DNA from 4 places in the Rhizobium sp. AG855 genome. Region 3 is predicted to be linked to each of the others. Evidence: riboswitches for the same ligand, from Rfam matches in the RefSeq annotation. Region 3 holds a riboswitch; each other region holds the start of a gene.
What was found. Region 3 has a riboswitch for cobalamin ahead of DFO46_RS21690 (ABC transporter ATP-binding protein). Riboswitches for the same ligand answer to the same signal wherever they lie in the genome.

Region 1 (2,195 bases), on a different contig from region 3:
TTCGAATACCATTCGACGAACTGCATGACGCCGCCTTCGTGATCGACCGAATAGGGACCGGGCTCATAAGCTGGCGAGCGAATGCCGAAGGCATTTTCCTCGACGATCGAGCGGTCCTGGTCGTTGGTCATGGTCCAGACATGGGTGAGTTCGTCGAGGTCGTAATCGACGCCTTCAACCGCATCCTTGTGAACCAGCCAGGTGGTGGTCACAGCCGTTTCCTCGGCCGAGATCGGCAGCACGCGGAAGGAGATCGCGTGGTCGCCGAGGATATGGTTCCAGGTGGTCGGGTAATGGAAGAGCAGCATGGTGCCGATATGGCTGATCTGCACGTCGCCGGAGAGCGGCTTCTTCACCGCGCGCTTGCCCGACATGGTATAGCTTTCGGCATCCTGGATCAGCGGCATGCGGGCGACGCGGAACTGGCCTGACGGGTCCATCTTGAATTCGGAGGGCAGGCCGGCGGCCTCGCAGCGCGCCCAGTGTTCGGCGATGAAGGGGTCATCCTTGGCGCCCTGCACGCCGGTTGCCGTCGGGGCTTCCGGATAGGTGCGGCAGAGTTCCGGATGGTTGCCGGCGCAGTGGTAGCATTCGCGGTTGTTTTCCCAGACGAGCTTCCAGTTGCCCTTTTCGATGATCGTGGTCTTGTGCGCGACCTTGGCTTCCGACAGGCGATGCGGCGCCATGTAGGGTTCGATCGAGGCGCGGACGGGGGCGAAATCCGGGGCTTCATTGGCGAGGCAGATGAAGATGTAACCGGCGACGGTTTCGCAATGGACCGTCTTCAGGCCGAAATCGGCCTTGTCGAAATTCTCGCCCATCTGGCGGGCGAAGACCAGCGAGCCGTCGAGATCATAGGTCCACTGGTGATAGGGACAGACGAGCTTGGCGGATGCGCCCTTGTCCTGGGTGCAGACACGGTGGCCGCGATGGCGGCAGGTGTTGTGGAAGGCGCGGATGACCTGGTCCTTGCCGCGCACGATGACGACGGGATAATCGCCGACCTGAACGGTGAAGTAGTTGCCGGCACGCGGGATCTCGCAATCATGGCCCATGAACAGCCAGTCGCGATACCAGATCGTCTCCATGTCGAGCTTGAAGTAATCCTGATCGATATAGAAGGGCTGCTCGAGGCTGAAGCCCTCGCGGCGGTTCTTCAGCTGGCGCAATGCCTTGGTCTGCAGGTCCATGTCGTCCTCGTTTTCCTAAATCGGCAGACGAGGAGCGCAGCAGGGATCCGCCCATCGGGATGGGGCAGAACACAACTATCTCCGGCCGCCCGCCGCGACCCTGATGTATATTTCCCGAGGCTGGTTTCCGGGCTGAGGAGTGGTCCATTGACGGACCGCGCTGGCGCCTTCCCAGGGGTCACCCCAGTGGCTTTGGGCCGAAACGCATTCTCCACCACCGTTGCGGGGGCAGCGCCGGATTTCGACCGGCTTCCCGATTTCCTGCCCTCCCTAGCTGGGCAGCACCTCGAGCGTCAGATCATCTAATCACAAGGGCGAAGGCGGCGCTGCACTGCGAAACGACACGGCAGAAATCGTTTGCGACATCGACGCGTTTGCCACCACACACAGAAGAAAGGCGAATTCTCTTTATATTTCCGAAAACTGCAGCAACGGGGAAGAATTTCCGATCTCGGCAATGGCGCAAACAAGCGATCCAAGGAAGTTCCGAAGATTTGCGTTGCGGCAAGCCTCGGGAAACCTCTGTGCTGCAGAATACCGGCAAATGATGATTAACCATGCTGCGGTAAGCTCAAGACATGAAGCCGGGCACCGTCAGAGCGTTACCATGCAGAAACTGAGATATTTCGCGGCATCCAAGACCGACAAGACAGGGCTTCCCGGCAAGGCGGCGCATACCGAATTCCTGCGAACCGGACGGATCTCGCGCCATCGCGACGACTGGGTGCCGGAGCAGAAACGCTATCTGACCTATGAGGAAGTGGCCGAGCGGACCGGCAAACGGCTGGAAGCAGCCGCCGACACGACCCATACGAGGATCAATTCCTTCCATCGCTCGATCCAGTTTCCCAAGATCATCTTCCACCGCACATTGGCCGACAGCCCGCATCTGGGTTACTGTCATGTGACGGCGGCGCGGACGAACTTCGCGCACTATGCCGATGTGCGCTGGGCCTTTTACATCGCGAACTTCTTCGCCGAGATCGGCGAGAACGAAGCCTTCTT
Region 2 (2,195 bases), on a different contig from region 3:
GGTTCTCGATCTGCTTGATCGGCGCGCCCATCTCGCGCAGATTGGTCAGCGAAAGCGCGACGCCGCCGCCGCGCTTGGAAAGCTGCAGCGCCGAATTGATCGAGCGGCCGATGCTTTCCATATTGTCCTCGATGCGCAGCAGGAAGCAGGACACGAGTTCGCCGCGCTGTTTCTTGCCGGCATTGAGGAAGGTCGGCGTTGCCGGCTGGAAACGGCCGGAAATGATCTCGTCGACGAGATCGCGGGCGAGCGCCTCGTTGCCGCGCGCCAGCGTCAGCGCCACCATGCAGACGCGATCCTCGTAGCGCTCCAGATAGCGCTTTCCGTCGAAGGTCTTCAGCGTATAGGACGTGTAATACTTGAACGCGCCGAGAAAGGTCGGGAATCGGAACTTCCTTGCATAGGCCGCGTCGAAGAGATCGCGCACGAAATTGAACGCATACTGGTCCAGAACCTCGCGCTCGTAATAGCCTTCCGTCACCAGATAATCGAGCTTTTCCCGCAGGTTATGGAAGAAGACCGTGTTCTGGTTGACGTGCTGGAGGAAATATTGCTTGGCCGCCTGCCGGTCCTTGTCGAACTGGATGTGGCCGTCCTCGTCATAGAGGTTCAGCATGGCGTTGAGCGCGTGGTAATCCAGCTGAGGTGCTGCGGCCTTGGCCGGTCTTTCGAGTTCTAGCGTTTCCAAAATCGTTCCAGTCCTGCTGTGACACGGGCGACGTCCTCATCCGTGCCGAGAAGCTCGAACCGGTAGAGAAGCGGCACGCCGCATTTGTCGGCGATGATCTTGCCGGCGCGCCCGAAAGCCGCGCCAAAATTGGTGTTGCCTGCGGCGATCACGCCGCGGATCAGGCTTCGATTGCCCGGATCGTTGAGAAAGCGGATGACCGGCTTCGGCACCGCGCCCTTGTCCTCGCCGCCGCCATAGGTGGGCGTGACCAGGACATAGGGCTCAGCGACCGGCGGCGGCGCGTCGCCCGGCGCGATCGGCAGGCGCAGGGCCTCGATCCCGAGCTTCTCGACGAAGCGGCGGGTATTTTCCGATGTGCTGGAGAAATAGACGAGGCCGCCCACGGCGCCGGACCTTCAGGCAAGCGCGCTGATCATGTCCGGACGGAAGCCCGCCCAATGCCGCTCGCCGGCCACCACGACAGGCACCTGACGGTAGCCGAGATCCCGCACCAGCGCGAAGGCCTGCGCATCCTCGGAGACATCGATGACGGTGTAGTCGATCCCCTGCCGGTCGAGGGCACGGGTGGTGGCGTTGCACTGGACGCAGGCAGGCTTGGAGTAGACGGTAATGGACATGGGTTCCTCGTGACGAATGGGCGCAGAAAGTCGTTCCGGATCGAGCTCGGTCCGGAGCAGAGATTGAAATTGAACGGGACAGGAAAATTACCGCAGTCGAAACGACTACGGACCGGAGACGATCTTGAATGACATGTTCATGGCCTTCACCCCGAAGCTGACGATATGACGGGGAGCGAGAACGGCGCACGCCCGGCTTCACCAGGACGCAATCAACCGCACCCTGCCGGACACCCCGCCGGCGGACGTTTCGATCAAGGCAGGTCTCCTGGCTCACGGGTCGTCACACCTTCTCCGCCTTCCCGGGGAAACCCCAGTGGCATGAGGGAGCAGGCACTCGCCGTTCACAGTTGCGGGGGCAGCCTCGGCTTCACGAACATCATGTCCGCTACCGAATTCCCGTCTTAGCCCATGATCCGAATCGAATCGAAGGGAACCTCGAACACAACATATGGTATACGAGGTTAAATCCTCGTCAACGGCTATGATGAGCCTGCGTCAAATCCATCGGGGATAACTGGTGATGGCCGCTGATCCTCGTCGATGGCCACCATGACGAAGCGCCCCTGCTCGGTCTGGCAGCGCTCTCCGTCCAGCAGTGTTTCCGTCCAGAGCTCAACCTCGACTGTCATAGAGGTTCGCCCCATACACCCAGACCTCGACTGTCTGCGAGCGGCGACCAGCCCAGATCGGCGTCGCTGGGAATGAGACCAGCCATTACTGGCTTCGCCGTCGCATGGTCATGCCCGGGCAGAGCCTCGACAAATTCCAGCCGACAGAAGACGTCACCCGCCGAAAGATCGGTCCGGAATGTTACACTTGCTGCTTGGCATCGGCCTTGCGAGCGCGGCAGAGAGCCCGGCCAATTGAGGTCGATCCATACCGTC
Region 3 (2,195 bases):
CGAAGCGGCCTGACGTGAAGGGCTTTTCCGTGCCGGAATCGTAGACGAAGACGCGGACGGGTTCCTTGATCGTGCCGATGCGCTCCTGGATCTTTGCAAGTCCATCCTTGTAGCCGGCGACCAAGGCTTCTGCCCGATCCTCGACACCGAAGATGCGGCCGAGGTTGAGCAAGTCGACAAACATGTCGTCCATGGTCGGCTTTGCCTTGGCCATGATGTGGCTGCAGGATTCCGTCAGCTCATAGACCTTGATGCCGAAGGGGCTCAGCGTCTCGGGGGTGACTTCGCCACCGACCTTCATGCCGTAGTTCCAGCCGGCGAAGTAGAAATCGGCATCCGCCTCGAGCAGAACTTCCTTGCTGGGATATTTCGGCGAAAGCTCTGGCAGTTCCTGAACACCTTCACGCAGACTTGCGTCGAGCGTTTTCCAGCCGGAGATGCCGGTATAACCGACCATGTGGTCCTGCAACTTCAGGGCGAGCATCATTTCGGTGAGATTGACGTCGTTGGAGACAGCACGCTTCGGCGCCTCGTCGAAGGTGACATCACGGTTGCAGCTCTTGACCGTCACCGGGAAGGCGGCCGCTGCGGAGGCGACAAGAACAGCGCCGAGGATGGTGGAGATGGAGAGAAGGCGGGGCGAGATCATGGTGCTTCTTTCGAAATCAGGAACTGGCAAGGGAGAAGGAAAACTGCGAGGAGGCGGAGCCGGCGAAACGCTGGCGTGAGGCAAGCACGCCGAAGATGCCGGAGATGGCATGATCGGTAAGAACGTCGTCCGGATGGCCGAATGCCGTCATCCGACCCGACTGCATCAGAGCGACATGGGTGGCAAAATCGGCGGCGAGGTTGATGTCGTGCAGGCTGGTGACGATGGTCAACCGAAGCGTGGCCAGCAGAGCCAGGATCTCGAGCTGATGCCGGATATCGAGATGATTGGTCGGTTCGTCGAGAATGACGATCTCCGGGTTCTGGGCGAGCGCGCGCGCCACGAGAACACGTTGCTTTTCACCGCCGGACAGGGTCGAAAATTGCCGTCTTGCGAGACTGAGCAGGTCCAGATGCCCGAGCGCATGGCGGGCTTCTTCACGGTCCTGCTCCGTCCAGCCGGTGAGGCCTTCGCGCCAGGGGACGCGGCCCATGAGGACGACATCCTGCACGGTGAAGGGAAAATCGGCCGGCATTTCCTGCAGGACAACGGCGACCCGGCGCGCGACCTGGCGGGGTGTCAGATCGGCCATGTCCTGACCGTCGATCTCCACCCGGCCCTCAAGCGGTGCCACGCCGCGATAAAGGCAACGCAGAAGTGTCGTCTTGCCGGCACCATTCGGACCGACGATGGCAAGGCGGTCACCGCCTTCGATGGCGAAGGTGACGTCACGCAACAGAAAATGGGAGGACTTCGGCCCCCAGCCGAGCCCGACAGACCGCAGGGAGATCCCCTTCGTGTCACAACTCATCGACAGCTCTCCCAACCTGGAAGGCGGTCGAATGTCGCCACGTCACCCGCCGAGCGCAAGGCTCATTGCTGCAGATATCCGGCATAGTTTTCCTCCGCAGGACTTCTCCGGAGGCAAAATGGCACCGATAAACGCACGCCACAGGCGCGGTTTGCAAGCCAGATCGTATCCATCGGAACACCCCGTCCGCTACGTTTCTCATTCACTTGACGGCAGGTCTCCTGGCTCGCGAATATCTGTCGTCCATCTGCCTTCCCACGATCACTCGCAGTGGCCCGACGCTTTCGCGCCGCGAGAATGGACGGCAATCCGCTTACAGTTGCGGGGGCAGCCACGGTCTTGGTCCCTTATGGGTCTTCCGCACCGTGTTCCCTATTAATCCCCTCGGAGTCATCCGGTGGGGGAACCGTCCCCTCCTGAATAGAGCCTCTCTGACCGGACGGTCAAGCGGGATCCTTCGTCGTTCGTGCTTGATATGTAATAACATTACATACGTCAATGGGAGTATGATAGAATTTCGCATCATCAAACTGAGCTGGGCGCCGAATGTCTGCGACACTTTGCATTCGGGATTTTCCGAATGCCCGATTTTTGTTCCATCCTGATGGAACAAAGGGAACATCGAGCCGTTTAGTCGTCACAGTCTTTCCTCCCCCAACCTCCCCCGGTAGCGTCAGCGCTCCCACCTCGATCCCGCTCCGGCGGGATCTTTTTCTTGCGGCGGCGATCTTTCCC
Region 4 (2,195 bases), on a different contig from region 3:
CCCATGAAGCGCAGAGTCCCGGTTCGCCCCGAGATTTCGACGCGCCTGAAGACCGATCCGGAGGTTCAGGGGACGTTGCCATCACCGCCGGTGCGGGCAGCCGCAAGGCCGGCTGCTCCGGCCGCCGTGATTCCTGCCAAACCCTTGCCAGCACAGGCTCCCAAGCCGGCGTCTGAAGTGATGGCGGCTCCGCCTGTCGTCCCGACGGCAGCGCCCCAGCCGACCGCATTCCCCGCCCAGCCGGCCCGTGCTGCGGCGGAAGTGAAATCCGGCACCACGGTCGAGCAGGGTGCACGCGGCGCGGTGCGTCTCGGCACCGGCTGCGACCCGACGATTGCCAGCGATTGCCTTACGCCCAAGCCGTGATTTCCGGGCTTGGAGCTTGACGTTTTTAACGCGGGCCGATGCCGCTGCCGCGATTGACTTGGGCGGGGCCCGCGCCTAATCCTAGTCGCGGATGGTTTCCGGACGGCAGAGATGTCGCCCGGAGAGCAAAAGGGAATGCGAAGGCCTGGACCCATCCAGGGCAAGCCGAACGCAGCCGACCCCGCGACTGTATTGCAGTGAGGGTCTTCCATCCTGCCTTTTGAGATCGATGGCAACGGACCGCGCGGTGCGGTCGGCCGTCGCTTCGCGGAGGTGGGAAAAGCCACTGGAGTGGCGACACGAATAGCCGGGGCTGGACGCCTCTTTCTCTACGAATCGTCCGCCTCTTCGTGTCGCAAAAACTCCGGGAAGGCGAGGAAGACCCGCTGGCATCCGTGCCACGACCTGCGAGCCAGGAGACCTGCCATCCGTGACGGGCATAACGCCCACCTGGGGAGCAATCCCCGTTGCCAACACGGAGGTTGTCTTGGCGACGTTTGAGACATGCGGACCCTCTGGGTCCCGCAGGGGGCTCACGCCGTTTTGGCGCAGCTTCTCTGCAAAGGCGGATCCTGCGGCTCCCGAGGGGTGGCATCAGTGCGCGTCGCTGCATGGAGGCCTCGGCGCTCCATGACAACATCCCATTCCCGATCCATACTTGTTCTCGGCGGCGCCCGATCCGGCAAATCTCGTTTTGCCGAAACCATGGCGCGCGACACTGGCTTCGACCGTGTCTACCTCGCAACCGGCCGCGCCTGGGACGACGAGATGCGCGCCCGCATCGAAACACACAAGGCCGACCGTGCCGATGGTGGCTGGACGACCCATGAGGCGCCGCTCGACCTGATCGGCGCTCTGAGGGCGCTCGACCGACCCGGCCGGGTCATCCTCGTCGACTGCCTGACGCTGTGGGTTACCAATCTGATGATGGAAGAGGGCCGTGACGTCGACGCAGAAGGTGCAGCACTCGCCGCCATGCTCGGCGACCTCCAGGCCACCGTCATCTTCGTCACCAACGAAGTCGGCCTTGGCATCGTGCCCGAAAACAGGATGGCCCGCGCCTTCCGCGACCATGCCGGTCGTCTCCACCAATCGATCGCCGCGCAAGTGGCTGAAGTCTATTTCGTCGCGGCCGGACTGCCGCTGAAAATGAAGGGTTGAACCATGTTGCAGCAAAAGATCCCCGCCACCGTGATCACCGGTTTCCTCGGCGCGGGCAAGACCACCATCATCCGCAACATGCTGATGAATGCCGGCGGCAAGAAGATCGCGCTGATCATCAACGAATTCGGCGATCTCGGCGTCGATGGCGACGTGTTGAAGGGCTGCGGCGCCGACAACTGCACCGAGGACGACATCATCGAGCTCACCAATGGCTGTATCTGCTGCACCGTTGCCGACGATTTCGTGCCGACCATGCAGAAGCTGCTCGACCGTGACGTGAAGCCCGACCACATCGTCATCGAGACCTCGGGCTTGGCGCTGCCACAGCCGCTGGTCGCCGCCTTCAATTGGCCGGATATCCGCACCCGCGTGACGGTCGACGGTGTCGTGACCGTTGTCGACAGTGCTGCCGTTGCTGCCGGCCGATTTGCCGACGACCATGACGCGGTCGCCGCCCAGCGGGCGGAGGACGACAGTGTCGACCATGAAAGCCCGATTGAGGAACTCTTCGAGGATCAGCTCACCTGCGCTGACCTGATCGTCCTCAACAAGACCGACCTGCTCGACGCTGCCGGCATTGCCGCCGTGCGCGCCGAGGTGACCGGCCGCACCAGCCGCAAGCCCTCGATGATCGAGGCAAAGAACGGCGAAGTGCCCTCGCTGGT

Region 1: another riboswitch for cobalamin. It lies ahead of DFO46_RS13345 (aromatic ring-hydroxylating dioxygenase subunit alpha); the one in region 3 lies ahead of DFO46_RS21690 (ABC transporter ATP-binding protein).
Region 2: another riboswitch for cobalamin. It lies ahead of nrdH (glutaredoxin-like protein NrdH); the one in region 3 lies ahead of DFO46_RS21690 (ABC transporter ATP-binding protein).
Region 4: another riboswitch for cobalamin. It lies ahead of cobU (bifunctional adenosylcobinamide kinase/adenosylcobinamide-phosphate guanylyltransferase); the one in region 3 lies ahead of DFO46_RS21690 (ABC transporter ATP-binding protein).

What each region holds. Positions count from the first base shown of each region.
Region 1 is NZ_RAQG01000003.1:2,679,755-2,681,949, forward strand. It holds gene DFO46_RS13345 (aromatic ring-hydroxylating dioxygenase subunit alpha) at 1-1,190, opposite strand, end outside; cobalamin riboswitch at 1,291-1,494, opposite strand; gene DFO46_RS13350 (DUF6656 family protein) at 1,798-2,195, shown strand, end outside.
Region 2 is NZ_RAQG01000005.1:229,326-231,520, reverse strand. It holds gene nrdE (class 1b ribonucleoside-diphosphate reductase subunit alpha) at 1-688, opposite strand, end outside; gene nrdI (class Ib ribonucleoside-diphosphate reductase assembly flavoprotein NrdI) at 676-1,074, opposite strand; gene nrdH (glutaredoxin-like protein NrdH) at 1,087-1,308, opposite strand; cobalamin riboswitch at 1,549-1,764, opposite strand; gene DFO46_RS20300 (glycoside hydrolase family 5 protein) at 2,094-2,195, opposite strand, start outside.
Region 3 is NZ_RAQG01000006.1:106,041-108,235, reverse strand. It holds gene DFO46_RS21695 (ABC transporter substrate-binding protein) at 1-649, opposite strand, end outside; gene DFO46_RS21690 (ABC transporter ATP-binding protein) at 666-1,460, opposite strand; cobalamin riboswitch at 1,654-1,886, opposite strand.
Region 4 is NZ_RAQG01000003.1:1,756,129-1,758,323, reverse strand. It holds gene DFO46_RS08565 (hypothetical protein) at 1-366, shown strand, start outside; cobalamin riboswitch at 442-810, shown strand; gene cobU (bifunctional adenosylcobinamide kinase/adenosylcobinamide-phosphate guanylyltransferase) at 997-1,527, shown strand; gene cobW (cobalamin biosynthesis protein CobW) at 1,531-2,195, shown strand, end outside.